3 regions of the Lentzea sp. NPDC051213 genome follow, and region 2 is predicted to be linked to each of the others. Evidence: riboswitches for the same ligand, from Rfam matches in the RefSeq annotation. Region 2 holds a riboswitch; each other region holds the start of a gene.
The links. A riboswitch is a leader RNA that binds a small molecule or an ion and turns the genes downstream of it on or off. The one in region 2 is predicted to bind glycine.
Positions count from the first base shown of each region.

Region 1 (4,845 bases), on a different contig from region 2:
TTCACCTCGTGCCCAGGACATCGGCGCTGGAAGCGGGCCTCTTGAGCCGCCATTCGGGTGACGTTGGCCGCGGTGCAGGCGTGCGTGGTTGGTGGATCTTAGGACCAGTTGGGCGTGGTCGTTGTTCATCGCAAGGGTGAATGAGGGACCATGACGGGTGACACGGGCGGTCCGCCGCCTCACCTGTGAACGACATGGACGGAGAGGTACCTGTGAACCTCAAGAAGGTGCTAGTGCTGGCGGGCGTCGCGCTGGTGCTGTTCCTCCTGATCACCCAGCCCGAGCAGTCTGCGTCTGCCGTGCAGCAGGTCCTCGGCTGGCTGCGTCAGGGCGCGGAGTCGATCATCACGTTCATCAGGAGCCTCTTCGCCGTGGGGACCCCCATCGGGCAGTGACTCTGGGTGATCCTCGGTCATCCGCGTTGGACCGGATGGGTGGAAAGAGGCCAATCACGCACTGGTAACGGGTGTTCTGGGGATTCAGGGTCTGGCGATTGTCAGACCTACCGAATACCTTCCGCTGCAATGGCCGATCCCCGACCGACGAGGAGGCATGGATGGTCGAGGACTCCGGGGTCCACGAGCTGTTGCAGCAGTGGGCGGCTGAACGGTCTGATGATGCAGAGATGCAGGAGGTGAACCGGATCAAGAACGCGTGGCTCGCTGAGGCTCCCCCCTCGGCGCCAGGCATCCCCGTGCAGCGGGGAGGCAGGGGCGGGTCGTCGCGTGGCTTGGTCAAGGTCGACTCGGCGGATCCGGCCTACGTGGCCGCGATGCGCAAGCGGGCGCCGGAGGCACCCGAGGCTTTGCTCGCTGCCGCGGCGAGCTACTGGCAGCTGGTCGGTGACGTCAGCGAGGCCGAGCAGTGGTGGGACGCGGGCATCAGCCCGTTGGACCAGCGCGCGCTCGACTACCGCGCTGCGGGCCTGTCCCCTGCCGATCTCGGGAGGCGCCTGGGACCGATGACGGTTCTTCAGCACCTTCGTCGTGGCTCTGCCGCGGCCTGGTGTGTCGCACGTCTGCAGAGGCAGCGCCGGGACGGTGTGGCGTAAAACGAACGGTGGGCGAGGTGTGCTCGCGGAACGCGCTCGCGGGAGTTCGTTTCTCGGTGCTTAGCGGGGGCCGAGCCCCCACACCCCAGCCGGGGGCAAGCCCCCGGACCCCCAACCGGGTCGGCCTTCCAACGCGGAGGCACTACCCAGGTGATTCGGGACCCAGGTGATTTGAGGGGCAGGCTCTCGGAGGCGGGAGCCCTACCCAAGTGAATCGGGACCCAGATGTTTCGCGGGGCAGGCTCTCGGAGGCGGGAGCCCTACCCAAGTAGTCTGGAGGTCGTGCGCGGCCTCCTTACTCCCCAGCGAGTGTTGATCGGGTTTGCTTGCCTGGTCGCACTGATCGCCTGTTGCGGGCTCGCGTACTGGCAGTGGCAGCGCTTCGAGTCCGCCAGCGGCACGTTCCAGAATCTCGGTTACGTGCTCCAGTGGCCGCTCTTCGGCCTCTTCCCGGCCTTCATGGTGTGGCGTTTCCGCCGGCTGGCCCGTCAGCGAAGTGACGAGGATCCGGTTGCGCCTGCTCCGGAGCCGGTGGCTACGGTTGTTGCCGTCAAACCCGCGCCTGTTGAGCATTTCGACGATCCTGAAGACGCGGAGCTCGCGGCCTACAACCGCATGCTCGCGGACCTCAACGCGCGGGACGGTCGTTGAGGTGAAGGCGGGCAGATGAAGGGTGCGTTGACCCGGTTCAGGGTCATGGCTTACGTGGTCGGTGTCTTCCTGCTGCTCTTGTGCGTGGCCATGGTGCTCAAGTACGCCGCGGACATGGGTCAGATGATGAAGGTCGTCGGTCCGGTCCACGGCTTCCTGTACGCCATCTACCTGGTGATTTCCGTCGACCTGGCGCTCAAGCTGCGCTGGTCGCTCAAGGGCACCGCACTCGTGCTGCTCGCCGGGACGGTCCCGTTCCTGTCCTTCTGGGCGGAGCGCAAGGTGGTCGAGAAGACTGCGCAGGGCGTGCCGCTGTGACGTTTGGCCTGCTAGCGTCTGGGGCTGACAACTGAACACGGCCGTCGATGTCGCGCGGAAGAGACCCCTTCACTCGGGGCGCCGAAGGAGCAATCCCTCCCCGGAATCTCTCAGGCACAGGTACCGCGCGACGAAGGCAACTCTGGAAAGCAGGCTCATCAGCAGCCTCGCCCACGGTGCAAGCCACTCCGGTGGCGAAGCTCTCAGGCTCATGACAGAGGGGGAGGCTCGCTCTAGTGAGGAGTCTCCGATGGACCGTGTCATTCTTCTGTTGCCTCAGCCGGCCTGGTCCGGCTCTTCGGCGCACCCTGGAGGAGCGTTCTGATGTCCCGCCTCACGCCTCTGAACGCCGAGCACGAGCAGCTCGGCGCGATGTTCACCGACTTCGCGGGCTGGCGGATGCCGCTGCGCTACTCCAGCGAGCTCGCCGAGCACCACGCGGTGCGCACCACCGCGGGCCTGTTCGACCTCACGCACATGGGTGAGATCGTCCTGACCGGAGCCCAGGCCGGCGAGGCCCTCGACTTCGCGCTGGTCGGCCACATCTCGGCGCTGGCCGTCGGCAAGGCCCGCTACACGATGATCACGCAGGCGGACGGCGGCGTGCTCGACGACCTGATCGTCTACCGCCTCGGCGACGAGGAGTTCATGGTCGTCGCGAACGCCTCCAACGCCGCCGTGGTGCACGAGGCTCTCGTCGAGCGCGCCGCCGGTTTCGACACCGTCGTCACGGATTCGTCGACCGACTACGCGTTGATCGCGATCCAGGGCCCGAAGTCGGTCGAGATCCTCGCGGGCCTGACCGACACGGACCTCTCGACGGTCAAGTACTACGCCTCCTACCCGTCCACGGTGGCCGGTGTCGGCGCGCTGCTCGCGCGCACCGGTTACACCGGCGAGGAGGGCTTCGAGCTGTTCGTCGCGCCCGCCGACGCCCCCGCTGTGTGGGCCGCATTGCTGGAGGCCGGTGAGGCGCACGAGCTCAAGCCGTGCGGCCTCGGCTGCCGCGACACGTTGCGTCTCGAAGCCGGAATGCCCTTGTACGGCAACGAGCTCACGACGTCGCTGACGCCGTACAACGCGAACCTCGGCCGTGTCGTGAAGCTCGACAAGCCCGGCGACTTCGTGGGCCGGGACGCACTGGCGAAGGTCGCGGAGTCCGGTGTGGACTCGGTCCTGGTCGGACTGAAGACCCCCGAGCGCCGCGCCCCGCGCCACGGCTACGCGGTCCTGAACGGCGACGAGGTGGTGGGCGAGGTGACGTCGGGCGCGCTGTCCCCGACTCTCGGCTACTCGGTCGCCATGGCCTATGTGACGAAGGCGAGTGCCGAGCCCGGCACCCAACTGCTGGTGGACGTCCGCGGCAAGAAGCAGCCGGTCGAGGTCGTCGCACTTCCGTTCTACAAGCGCGCCAAGTAGGGAGTTCTTCCAGATGTCCGACCAGTTCAACGCTTCCCTCGCGGAGTACGACCCCGAGGTCGCCGAGGCCGTCGCGGCCGAGCTGGCGCGCCAGCAGGGCACGCTCGAGATGATCGCCTCGGAGAACTTCACGCCGGTCTCGGTCCTGCAGGCGCAGGGTTCGGTGCTGACCAACAAGTACGCCGAGGGCTACCCCGGCCGCCGCTACTACGGCGGCTGCGAGCACGTCGACGTCGTCGAGCGCCTGGCCATCCAGCGCATCAAGGACCTGTTCGGCGCGGGCTTCGCGAACGTCCAGCCGCACTCGGGCGCGCAGGCCAACGCAGCGGCGATGTTCGCGCTGCTGCAGCCCGGCGACACGATCCTGGGCCTGGACCTCGCGCACGGCGGTCACCTGACGCACGGCATGCGCATCAACTTCTCCGGCAAGCTCTACAACGTCGTGCCGTACCACGTCGCCGACTCGGACGGCCGCGTCGACATGGCCGAGGTCGAGCGCCTGGCGCAGGAGCACCGCCCGAAGCTGATCGTCGCCGGCTGGTCCGCGTACCCGCGCCAGCTGGACTTCGCCGAGTTCCGCCGCATCGCGGACTCGGTCGAGGCCTACCTGATGGTCGACATGGCGCACTTCGCGGGCCTCGTGGCCGCCGGCCTGCACCCGTCGCCCGTGCCGCACGCGCACGTCACCACGACCACCACGCACAAGACCCTCGGTGGCCCGCGCGGTGGCGTGATCCTGTCGAACGACGCGGACATCGCCAAGAAGATCAATTCCGCGGTGTTCCCCGGCCAGCAGGGCGGTCCGCTGGAGCACGTGATCGCCGCCAAGGCCGTCGCGTTCAAGCACGCCGCCTCGCCGGAGTTCGCCGACCGCCAGCGCCGCACGCTGGAAGGCGCGCGCATCCTGGCCGACCGCCTGTCGCAGGCGGACGTCGCGTCCGCGGGCGTGAAGGTGCTGACCGGTGGCACGGACGTGCACCTGGTGCTCGTCGACCTGGTGAACTCCGAGCTCGACGGCAAGCAGGCCGAGGACGTGCTGCACCAGATCGGCATCACGGTCAACCGCAATGCCGTCCCGAACGACCCGCGTCCGCCGATGGTCACGTCGGGTCTGCGGATCGGCACGCCGGCGCTGGCCACGCGCGGGTTCGGCGAGGTGGACTTCGCCGAGGTCGCCGACGTCATCGCCGAGGCGCTGAAGCCGGGGGCCGCGGTGGAGGAGCTGCGTTCCCGGGTCGAGGTGCTCGCGGCCAAGCACCCGCTGTACTCCACGCTCTGAGCTGGACCTGAAAAGGGGCGCCACCGGGACTTTGAACCGCTCCCCGAAAGTTGGACTGGGAATCCAGTTCCGACTCTTCGGGGAGCGGTTTGGTGCATCCAGGAAGTTCGTTGTCGCAGGGTCAGCG
Region 1 is NZ_JBITEX010000011.1:319,315-324,159, forward strand. It holds gene ACIA8G_RS39825 (hypothetical protein) at 213-395, shown strand; gene ACIA8G_RS39830 (helix-turn-helix transcriptional regulator) at 557-1,051, shown strand; gene ACIA8G_RS39835 (hypothetical protein) at 1,334-1,702, shown strand; gene ACIA8G_RS39840 (DUF3817 domain-containing protein) at 1,718-2,020, shown strand; glycine riboswitch at 2,066-2,156, shown strand; glycine riboswitch at 2,157-2,248, shown strand; gene gcvT (glycine cleavage system aminomethyltransferase GcvT) at 2,345-3,439, shown strand; gene glyA (serine hydroxymethyltransferase) at 3,453-4,718, shown strand.
Region 1: it holds a riboswitch for glycine, as region 2 does, so the genes downstream of both, gcvT (glycine cleavage system aminomethyltransferase GcvT) here and gcvP (aminomethyl-transferring glycine dehydrogenase) in region 2, are expected to answer to the same signal.

Region 2 (4,845 bases):
CAGGCGTTCCGCCGGAGCAGTCCCCGGAGCGGACCTCCGTCTTCCGGGCGGACTTCCTCCAAGAAGTCGAAGGCGCGGAGGCGCCCGCTCAGGAGCCGGCAGTTGCCGGTGTCGACGCCCTTCCCGCCGGATCCGCGCTGCTCGTGGTGAAGCGCGGCCCGAACGCCGGTTCCCGGTTCCTGCTGGACCGCGACACGACGAGCGCGGGGCGCCACCCCGACAGCGACATCTTCCTGGACGACGTGACGGTCTCGCGCCGCCACGCCGAGTTCCGCAGGGAGAGCGGCGAGTTCGTCGTCATCGACGTCGGCAGCCTCAACGGCACCTACGTGAACCGTGAGCCGGTCGACCAGGCCGTCCTCGCGAACGGTGACGAGGTCCAGATCGGCAAGTTCCGTCTCGTCTTCCTGACGGGTCCTGGCTCCGCGGGAGCCTGACACGTGACGGCCGGGCGGCCACAACGTGGGGTATTGAGCATCGGGGCGGTGCTCGCGCAGCTCCGCCCCGAGTTCCCCGAGGTCACCATCTCCAAGATCCGCTTCCTGGAAGCGGAGGGGCTGGTCCGCCCGGCACGCACCGCCTCCGGCTACCGCCAGTTCAGCGTGGCGGACGTCGAGAGGCTGCGGTTCGTGCTGTCCGCACAACGCGACAGGTACCTGCCGCTCAAGGTGATCCGCGAGCAGCTCGATGCTGTCGTCGCCGACTCCACTTCGGTGTCGCGGGTCGATCTGCTGACCCAGACCGGAATCGGCGCAGAGCAGCTGTCCCAGCTGGAACGCGACGGTCTGCTGCGTCCCGGCCCCGGTGGCCGGTTCACCACCGAGGACATCACCGCGCTCCGCACGATCCGGACGATGATCGGACTCGGCGTCGAGCGCGAGCACCTGCGCGCGGTTCGCGCGGCAGCGGATCACGAGGTGGTCGTGCTGAAATCTTTCTCAGATCCCGAGACGGTCCGGGAATTGGCTGACCTGTTCACCTCGTTGCACACGTTGTTGGTGAGGGCGGGTTTGCGCCAGTCCGGTTGAGTCTGGTTGATCACGATCTGCCCGCAACGATTGAGCACACGGCCCGCTTGGCGGGTAGCGTCGAACACGTACGCCGGGGGATGCTCGGGTGTGATCCGGGTACTCCCCGAACGGGATAGAGGGAGGCGAGGCCCGATGAGCGAGATGCGCGTCGTCGGCGTGCGGGTGGAGCTGCCCCAGAACCAGCCGATCCTTCTGCTTCGCGAAACCGAGGGTGAGCGGTACCTGCCGATCTGGATCGGGTCCGTCGAGGCCACGGCCATCGCGCTCGAACAACAGGGTGTTCGCCCGGCCCGCCCGCTGACTCACGACCTGCTCAAGGACGTCATCGGGGCATTGGGCCGCAACCTCGAACAGGTGCGGATCACCGACCTGCAGGAGGGCACGTTCTTCGCCGAGCTCGTCTTCGACGGCGACGTGCGGGTGTCCGCGCGGCCCTCGGACTCGGTGGCGCTCGCGTTGCGCGTCGGCGTGCCGATCCACGCGGAGGAGTCCGTGCTGGCCGAGGCGGGTCTCATCATCCCGGACGAGCAGGAGGACGAGGTGGAGAAGTTCCGCGAGTTCCTCGACTCGGTCTCGCCCGAAGACTTCAGGGGCGCCGACACCTGATTTGCAGCGTGTCGCTGTCTGTCTCGTTTGGAACCGTTGTAGCCCGGTGGCTTGTCCCTCGATCGGACTACACATCGTGCGTTTTGGCCGCTAAACAATCACTAAACGTCACTTGAACGTCCTGGTTCGGGTGACGGTGTGACTCTCCACCACAGGTTGAGGGTCGACGCTATCCGCGCGTCGCGTTGACCTGCCCCCACACCGGTCTTACCGTCGAACTCGAGTGGACGTCGCCGGTCCGCGCGAGCTGATCCGGCGGCTTGACGGCCTCGACTTTCGTGGCCGTTCCGAGGGGAGGCAGGCGTGGTCGAGGAAGCGCCCTTGCGGGCCGAATCCGGGCTGCAGGGTGAACTGTTCCCGGACTCCTCGCTGCCGGACGAGCTCGTCGGCTACCGGGGGCCCGCGGCGTGCCAGATCGCGGGCATCACGTACCGGCAGCTCGACTACTGGGCCAGGACCGGACTCGTCGCGCCGACGATAAGGACCGCACACGGGTCGGGCAGCCAGCGGCTGTACTCGTTCAAGGACATCCTGGTTCTGAAGGTCGTCAAGCGACTGCTGGACACCGGCGTCTCGCTGCAGAACATCCGGGTCGCGGTCGACCACCTGCGCCGCCGCGGCGTTCAGGACCTCGCGAAGATCACCCTGTTCTCCGACGGCACGACCGTCTACGAGTGCACCTCGCCGGAAGAGGTCGTCGACCTGCTTCAAGGCGGTCAGGGCGTGTTCGGCATCGCGGTCAGCGGTGCGATGCGGGAGATCAGCGGCACCATCCACGAGTTCCCGGCCGAACGTGCGGACGGCGTCGAGATCGCCCCTATGACCGAGGACGAGCTGACCCGCCGGCGCCGGGAGCGCGCCACCGGCTGAGACCTTGGTCGCGTCCCTGAGGACTGATCAGGGCACCTGCGGGTATTCTTCGCGGGTAGTCGCTGAACTCAGGCGGGAGAGACCGGGTTTCGAACCCGGCGCCGAAGGAGCAAGTTCCTCCCCGGGAACCTCTCAGGCATCCAGGACCGCCCGAGCGAGACGCCTCTGGAAAGTGGACCTCTTGGTCCCGCCGACGGTGAAAGCCTTACCTCCGGGTTCGGTGAACCTCTCAGGCGCCCTTCGGGGTACGGACAGAGCGGGGAGGGCACCAGGACACGTGTGCCCTCAGGCCCCCGGAGGCGTTTGATGACGCAGGACCGCATCCCTCTCGCCGCTCTCGAGCACGGCACCCCGTTCGCCGACCGCCACGTCGGTCCGCGCCCCGCCGAACTCGCGCGCATTCTCGACGTGATCGGCGTCGGGTCGCTGGAGGAGCTGGCGCAGCGCGCGGTGCCTTCGTCCATTCACGAGCGTTCGCTGGTGCTGGACCTGCCGGCGCCGGCCACCGAGACCGAGGCGCTGGCCGAGCTGCGTGAACTGGCTTCGCAGAACCGGCCGATGACGCAGATGATCGGCCTCGGCTACTACGACACCGTGACGCCGGGCGTGATCCTGCGCAACGTGCTGGAGTCGCCCGCCTGGTACACCGCGTACACGCCGTACCAGCCGGAGATCTCGCAGGGCCGCCTCGAGGCGCTGCTGAACTTCCAGACCATGGTCGGCGACCTGACCGGCCTGCCGGTCGCGAACGCGTCCATGCTGGACGAGTCGACCGCCGCCGCCGAGGCGATGACGCTGGTGCGCCGCGGCGGTCGCTCCAAGTCGAACAAGTTCGTCATCGACGCTGACACGCTGCCGCAGACGCTGGCCGTGATCGAGACCCGCGCCGAGCCGCTGGGCATCGAGATCGTCGTCGCGGACCTGTCGCAGGGCATCGAGGGCCTCGGCCTGGGCGGCGACTTCTTCGGCGTTCTCCTGTCCTACCCCGGTGCCTCCGGTGTCGTGCGCGACCAGGCCGCGTTGATCGAGGAGATCCACGCCGCCGGTGCGCAGGCCGTCGTCGTCGCCGACCTGCTCGCGCTGACGCTGCTGCGCGCGCCGGGCGAGATCGGTGCGGACGTCGCCATCGGCACCACGCAGCGCTTCGGCGTGCCGATCGGCTTCGGCGGCCCGCACGCCGGTTACATGGCCGTCCGGTCCGGTTTGGAGCGTCAGCTGCCCGGCCGCCTGGTCGGTGTCTCCGTCGACGCCGACGGTTCCCTGGCCTACCGCCTGGCTCTGCAGACGCGTGAGCAGCACATCCGCCGCGAGAAGGCCACGTCGAACATCTGCACCGCGCAGGTGCTGCTGGCCGTGATCGCGTCCATGTACGCCGTCTACCACGGTCCGGACGGCCTGCGGTCGATCGCGACCCGCGTGCACCGCCTGGCCACCGTGCTCGCCACGGGCCTGTGCGAGGCCGGTCTCGACGTCGTGCACGGCGAGTTCTTCGACACCGTCCAGGTGCGTGTTGAAGGCCAGGCCGCTGCGGTCGTCGCGAAGGCGCGCGAGGCCGGCATCAACCTGCGCCAGGTCGACGCCGACGTCGTCGCAATCGCTTGCGACGAGAAGACCACGCGCGCGCACCTCGTCGCGGTGTGGGAAGCCTTCGGTGTCACCAAGGCCGATGTGGACGCCATCGACGCCGACACTGCCGACGGCATCCCGGCCGACCTGCGCCGCACGTCCGACTACCTGACCCACCCGGTCTTCCACTCGCACCGCTCGGAGACCGCGCTGCTGCGCTACCTGCGTGCGTTGTCGGACAAGGACGTCGCGCTCGACCGCAGCATGATCCCGCTCGGTTCCTGCACGATGAAGCTGAACGCGACCGCGGAGATGGAATCCATCACCTGGCCGGAGTTCTCGACGCTGCACCCGTTCGCGCCTGTCGAGGACGCTGCCGGTCTGCTTCGCATCGTCTCGGATCTCGAGGCCTGGCTCGCCGAGGTCACCGGCTACGACGCGGTCTCCTTGCAGCCCAACGCCGGTTCGCAGGGTGAGTTCGCCGGTCTGCTGGCGATCCGCGCCTACCACCGCGCGAACGGCAACGCCGCCCGCGACGTCTGCCTGATCCCGTCCTCCGCGCACGGCACCAACGCCGCCTCCGCCGTCATGGCCGGCATGCGCGTCGTCGTCGTGAAGTGCGACGACAAGGGCAACATCGACATGGGCCACCTGCGTTCCACGGTCGCCGAGCACGCCGACGACCTCGCCGCGATCATGATCACGTACCCGTCGACGCACGGCGTGTACGAGGACACCGTCACCGAGGTCTGCGGCCTGGTCCACGACGCGG
Region 2 is NZ_JBITEX010000007.1:170,184-175,028, forward strand. It holds gene garA (glycogen accumulation regulator GarA) at 1-437, shown strand, start outside; gene ACIA8G_RS29420 (MerR family transcriptional regulator) at 471-1,028, shown strand; gene ACIA8G_RS29425 (bifunctional nuclease family protein) at 1,164-1,637, shown strand; gene ACIA8G_RS29430 (MerR family transcriptional regulator) at 1,941-2,507, shown strand; glycine riboswitch at 2,571-2,666, shown strand; gene gcvP (aminomethyl-transferring glycine dehydrogenase) at 2,814-4,845, shown strand, end outside.

Region 3 (4,845 bases), on a different contig from region 2:
GTCGACCAGCTCGGTCATCTGCGGCGCCTGGTAGTCGCGCACGAAGTCCCGCCCGGCCTGGTAGCCGGTGTAGGGCTCGGGAGCGCCCGTGTACGGGTTGCGCGGCGCGTTGCCGCTCCACGGGTTGTCCGGGTTGAACCACTCCGGCATCGAGAAGTAGAGACCGTTCTTCATGGCCGGCGTGTACTTCCGCGACGCGTCGAACAGCTCCTTCACCAGGTCGCGACGGGGCCCGAGATCGACGGAGTCCCGTCCGGACACCTTCGAGTCCCACAGCGCGAAGCCCTCGTGGTGCTTCGAGGTCAGCACGTAGTACTTCGCGCCGGCGGCCTGGAACAGCTCGGCCCACTCGCGCGGGTTGAACTTCGAGGCGGTGAACTGCGGGATGAACTGGTCGTACGCGAAGTCCTTCCCGTGCGTCGCCGCGTGGTACGGGTGCACGGCGTTCGAGGGGTTCTGCATCCACTGCCAGTACCACTCCGCGTACTGCTCGCCCGGCGGCGACCACGCGGGCACCGAGTACAGGCCCCAGTGGATGAAGATGCCGAACTTGGCGTCGTCGAACCAGTACGGCGACTCGTGCGCGGCCAGTGACGCGTCGGTCGCCTGGTAGTCCGCCACGCCCAGGACGAACCGGGCCTTCTGCGAGGCGGTCACACGGGCAGTCTGAGCGATGACCTTCCCGTCGAACGTGCCGGTCCGGTACGCGTGGACGCCGATCCGCACCCGCGCGTCCTCGCCGGGAGCGAGGCGTTTCACCAGGGCCGGCTGCAGCGTGACGACGCCCAGCCCCTCGGCGCGCACCGACACGTTCGAGATCCACTGGTCACCGAGGTTCACGACGGTCGCCTCGATCGTCTGGCCACCCACGCGAGGCAGCTTGGCCGTGCTGCGCGCGGAACGGACCGCGAGCACCTCGCCCTTGCCCGCCGGCTGCAACGACAGCGCGAACACGTGCAGCGATGACTTGCCCTCGACGGCCGGGTTCGTGGTCGGCAGCGTGATGCCGACGGCCTCCCGCGCGGGATCCGTCCACACCTGACCAGTGCCGATCGACACAGGGTGCTGGTCGGTTCCGTCCGGCGAATAGCGGAACGGAGCGGAGATCGGACCACTGCCCGTGTACCAGTCGGGTCCGGTCAGTCCGCCGGTGGTCGTCGTCCCGTCGGCGTAATGCACCGTCACGGTGCCTCCCGCCGTGCCGTAGCTGGACGAGACGAGGAAGTGCGCGGTCAAGTAACGGCCGCGCGGCAGGTCGATCCGCTGACCGAGAGCGACCACGTTGTTGGGCCGCGACTGTGAATGTTCCGGGAACAAGTACGGTACGGAATCGGCTGTGACCTGCCCGGATGGGAGTCCTTCCGCAGGGAAGGCGTAACCGGAACCGTCGAAGTTGCCGGTCCGGTCGGCGGCGGAGTCGATGCCGTCGTTGTTGAAGTGGGAGCTGATCGGTACGGGGATGGGCTGGGGAGCTTCCGCTGCACTCGCGGTGGGGAGCGGTGCGACGAGAAGTGAGGCGAGCAGAGCGGCAGGGAGCGCTGTCCTCATAAGACCTCCGATGTCTCCCTTCATCTGAGACCGCTCCCTCATTCATGTCAACCCACTTCGCGTTGACACTTGGCGGTGGCCGCACATAGCGTTCGGGCGTTCCGAGAACTGAAGATCGCCGCGATGCCACTGGCATCAGAACCCGAGTGGGAGAGACCTCGACGAACGAGTCGGGGCGCCGAAGGGGCAAGCTCCCGCACACTCTCAGGCAGCAAGACCGCTCGGGGTAGGCAACTCTGCACGGCGGAGGGGGCGCAAGTTTCCTGACCGAGCCGTGATGCCAGAGATGCCAGAGGAGTCGCCGTGGAGTTCCCCGAGAACCTGCTCTACACCGTCGAGCACGAGTGGGTCGACTGGACGCCGGGTACCCAGGACCCGCTCACCTGCGGAATCACCGAGTTCGCGGCGGACGCGCTCGGCGACATCGTCTTCGTGCAACTCCCCGAGGTCGGCACCAAGGTCGTCTCGAACGCGGTCTGCGGCGAGCTCGAGTCCACCAAGTCGGTCAGCGACCTCTACTCCCCGGTCAGCGGCGAGGTCCTCGAGGTCAACCAGGCCGTCGTCGACGACCCGGCGATCGTCAACAACGACCCGTACGGCGCCGGCTGGCTCTTCCGCGTGCGCGTCGAGTCGGCCGAGAACCTCCTGACGTCGGCGAAGTACGCCGAGCTCACCAAGACTGACTGACCGCCCCACCACCACGAAGGACTGATCAGTGGCGATCAGCGTTTTCGACCTTTTCTCCGTCGGCATCGGACCGTCCAGCTCCCACACGGTCGGCCCGATGCGGGCGGCCGCGATGTTCGTCGAGAAGCTCGGTGCACGAGTGTCCGAAGTGGACCGCGTGCACGTCGAGCTGTTCGGCTCGCTCGGCGCGACCGGGCACGGCCACGGCAGCCCGAAAGCCGTCTTCCTCGGCCTCGAGGGCAACCACCCGGAAGAAGTCGATCCGGCGGTCGCGGCCGGGCGCGTCGAGGAGATCGTCACCGGCAACCGGCTGAGGCTCGGCGGCGTGCACGAGATCGACTTCGTGCACGACCGCGACCTCGTCATGCACCGGCGCAAGTCGCTTCCGTTGCACCCCAACGGCATGAGCTTCGAGGCGTACCGGGGCGAGGAGTCGGTCGAGCACGCCGTCTACTACTCGATCGGCGGCGGCTTCGTCGTCGACGAGAACGCGTCGGGCACCGACCGGATCAAGCCGGACACCACCCCGCTGCCGCACCCGTTCCTCACCGGCGACCAGCTGCTCGCGCGGTGCCGCGAGACGGGCCTGTCCATCAGCGAGATCATGATGGCCAACGAGCAGTCGTGGCGAAGCGAAGACGAGATCCGCCAAGGACTTCTGCACATCTGGCACGTGATGCAGGAGTGCGTCGAACGCGGCTGCAACGAGCACGGCATCCTGCCCGGCGGCCTCAAGGTCCGCCGCCGTGCCGCCGAAATGCGCAAGACGCTGGAGCGAGAGCACTTCGTCACCGACCCGCTGCGCGTCATGGACTGGGTGACGCTCTTCGCGTTGGCGGTCAACGAGGAGAACGCGGCGGGCGGCCGTGTCGTCACCGCGCCGACCAACGGCGCGGCCGGCATCGTCCCGGCGGTTCTGCACTACTACACGAAGTTCGTGCCGGGCGCTTCGGATGACGGCGTGATCAAGTTCCTGCTCACCGCGGCCGCGATCGGCGTGCTGTTCAAGGAGAACGCCTCCATCTCCGGCGCCGAGGTCGGCTGCCAGGGCGAGGTCGGCTCGGCCTGCTCGATGGCCGCCGGCGGTCTCGCCGAGGTGCTCGGCGGCACCCCCGAACAGGTCGAGAACGCCGCCGAGATCGCCATGGAGCACAACCTCGGCCTCACCTGCGACCCGATCGGCGGCCTGGTGCAGATCCCGTGCATCGAACGCAACGCCGTCGCGTCGATCAAGGCGATCACCGCGGTGCGCATGGCTTTGCGCGGTGACGGTTCGCACTTCGTGTCGCTGGACAAGGTCATCAAGACCATGCGGGACACCGGTAAGGACATGTCGGTGAAGTACAAGGAGACAGCTCGAGGCGGGCTCGCCGTGAACGTCATCGAGTGCTGATCTCCACCAGCGCGTCGATGTGCATCGCCGCGTACTGCGCGTGCTCGTTGTCCATTTCGGACAGCCGCACGCGCAGTGCGGGGGTGAGCAACCACTCCCGGATCGGCTCGGCGGGCGCGAGCCGCCGCCAAGCGAGCGAGTGCTCGTCCGGCGCGAAGTGGCAGGTCAGCGGGCGTCGTACGCCTGCTGGGCCGCCAGCACGTCCGGCATCCGCGCCTCCAGGAGCTGGATCAGCGCGAGCACCCGCTCGGCCGTCTCCTGCCCGAGCGGCGTGAGGCTGTAGTCGACGCGCGGCGGGTTCGTCGGCTGCGCGTCGCGGTGCACGAGGCCGTCGCGCTCCAGCGCGTGCAACGTCTGGGACAGCATCTTCTCGCTGACCCCGTCGACCCGGCGGCGCAGCTCGTTGAACCGCAGCGGACCGTCCACGAGCACGCCCATCGTCAGGCTGCCCCACCTGCCGGTGACGTGCTCCAGCGTCGGGCGTGACGGACACGCCTTCGCGAACACGTTGTACTCCACCGGCCGAGAATACCCCGAGATAGCGCTAACCGAAAGTTAGCGCTATCTCGGGGTCATCAGAACGGCCAGTCGGCGTTCTGACCTGCCTCGAGCAGGGGGATGAGCCGGAAGGTCGCGTCGGTCAGGCCACCGAACTCGTGCCGGTTCGCCTTGCCGGTGGCGTACGCGGCCTTCTGGTATCCGGCCAGGTTGAAGCCGTAGATCGGCACGTGCCGCGGCACGGCGTTGCAGACGCCCCGGCCCTGGGTCTGCATGTCCGAAATGATGAACACGCGGTCGTGGCCCCGGTAGGTCCGCCGCAGCGCCCCGGCGATGTCGGTGCCGTGCCCGACCTCACCGATCCGCTTCAGGAACCGGTCGACCGTCCGGATCACCGACGCGCCCGGCGCGATGTCGTGCCGGAACGTGCCGTCCGCGAACCCGTGGACGTCGACCCGCTCACCCTTCGCGCCCAGCGCGACGCCGAACACCGCCGCGGCCTTGGCCGGGGTGACCTTGGACTTCGCCGAGATCGTGGTGTGCGTCATCGACGCCGAGGTGTCGATCAGGATCAGCGACCGGCCGGGCAGAGCCGGCAGGTTGCCGAGCGACGCCTGCAGCGCCTGGTCCAGGGCGTGGCCCCAGCGCAGGCTCGGTGCCGCCTCGTACGCGGACAGGAACCGGAACGGGAACTGGCGCGAGCGAGCGACCTGAGCCGG
Region 3 is NZ_JBITEX010000003.1:747,302-752,146, reverse strand. It holds gene ACIA8G_RS16540 (alpha-L-fucosidase) at 1-1,548, opposite strand, end outside; glycine riboswitch at 1,686-1,778, shown strand; gene gcvH (glycine cleavage system protein GcvH) at 1,852-2,235, shown strand; gene ACIA8G_RS16530 (L-serine ammonia-lyase) at 2,264-3,628, shown strand; gene ACIA8G_RS16525 (winged helix-turn-helix transcriptional regulator) at 3,794-4,147, opposite strand; gene ACIA8G_RS16520 (TROVE domain-containing protein) at 4,204-4,845, opposite strand, start outside.
Region 3: it holds a riboswitch for glycine, as region 2 does, so the genes downstream of both, gcvH (glycine cleavage system protein GcvH) here and gcvP (aminomethyl-transferring glycine dehydrogenase) in region 2, are expected to answer to the same signal.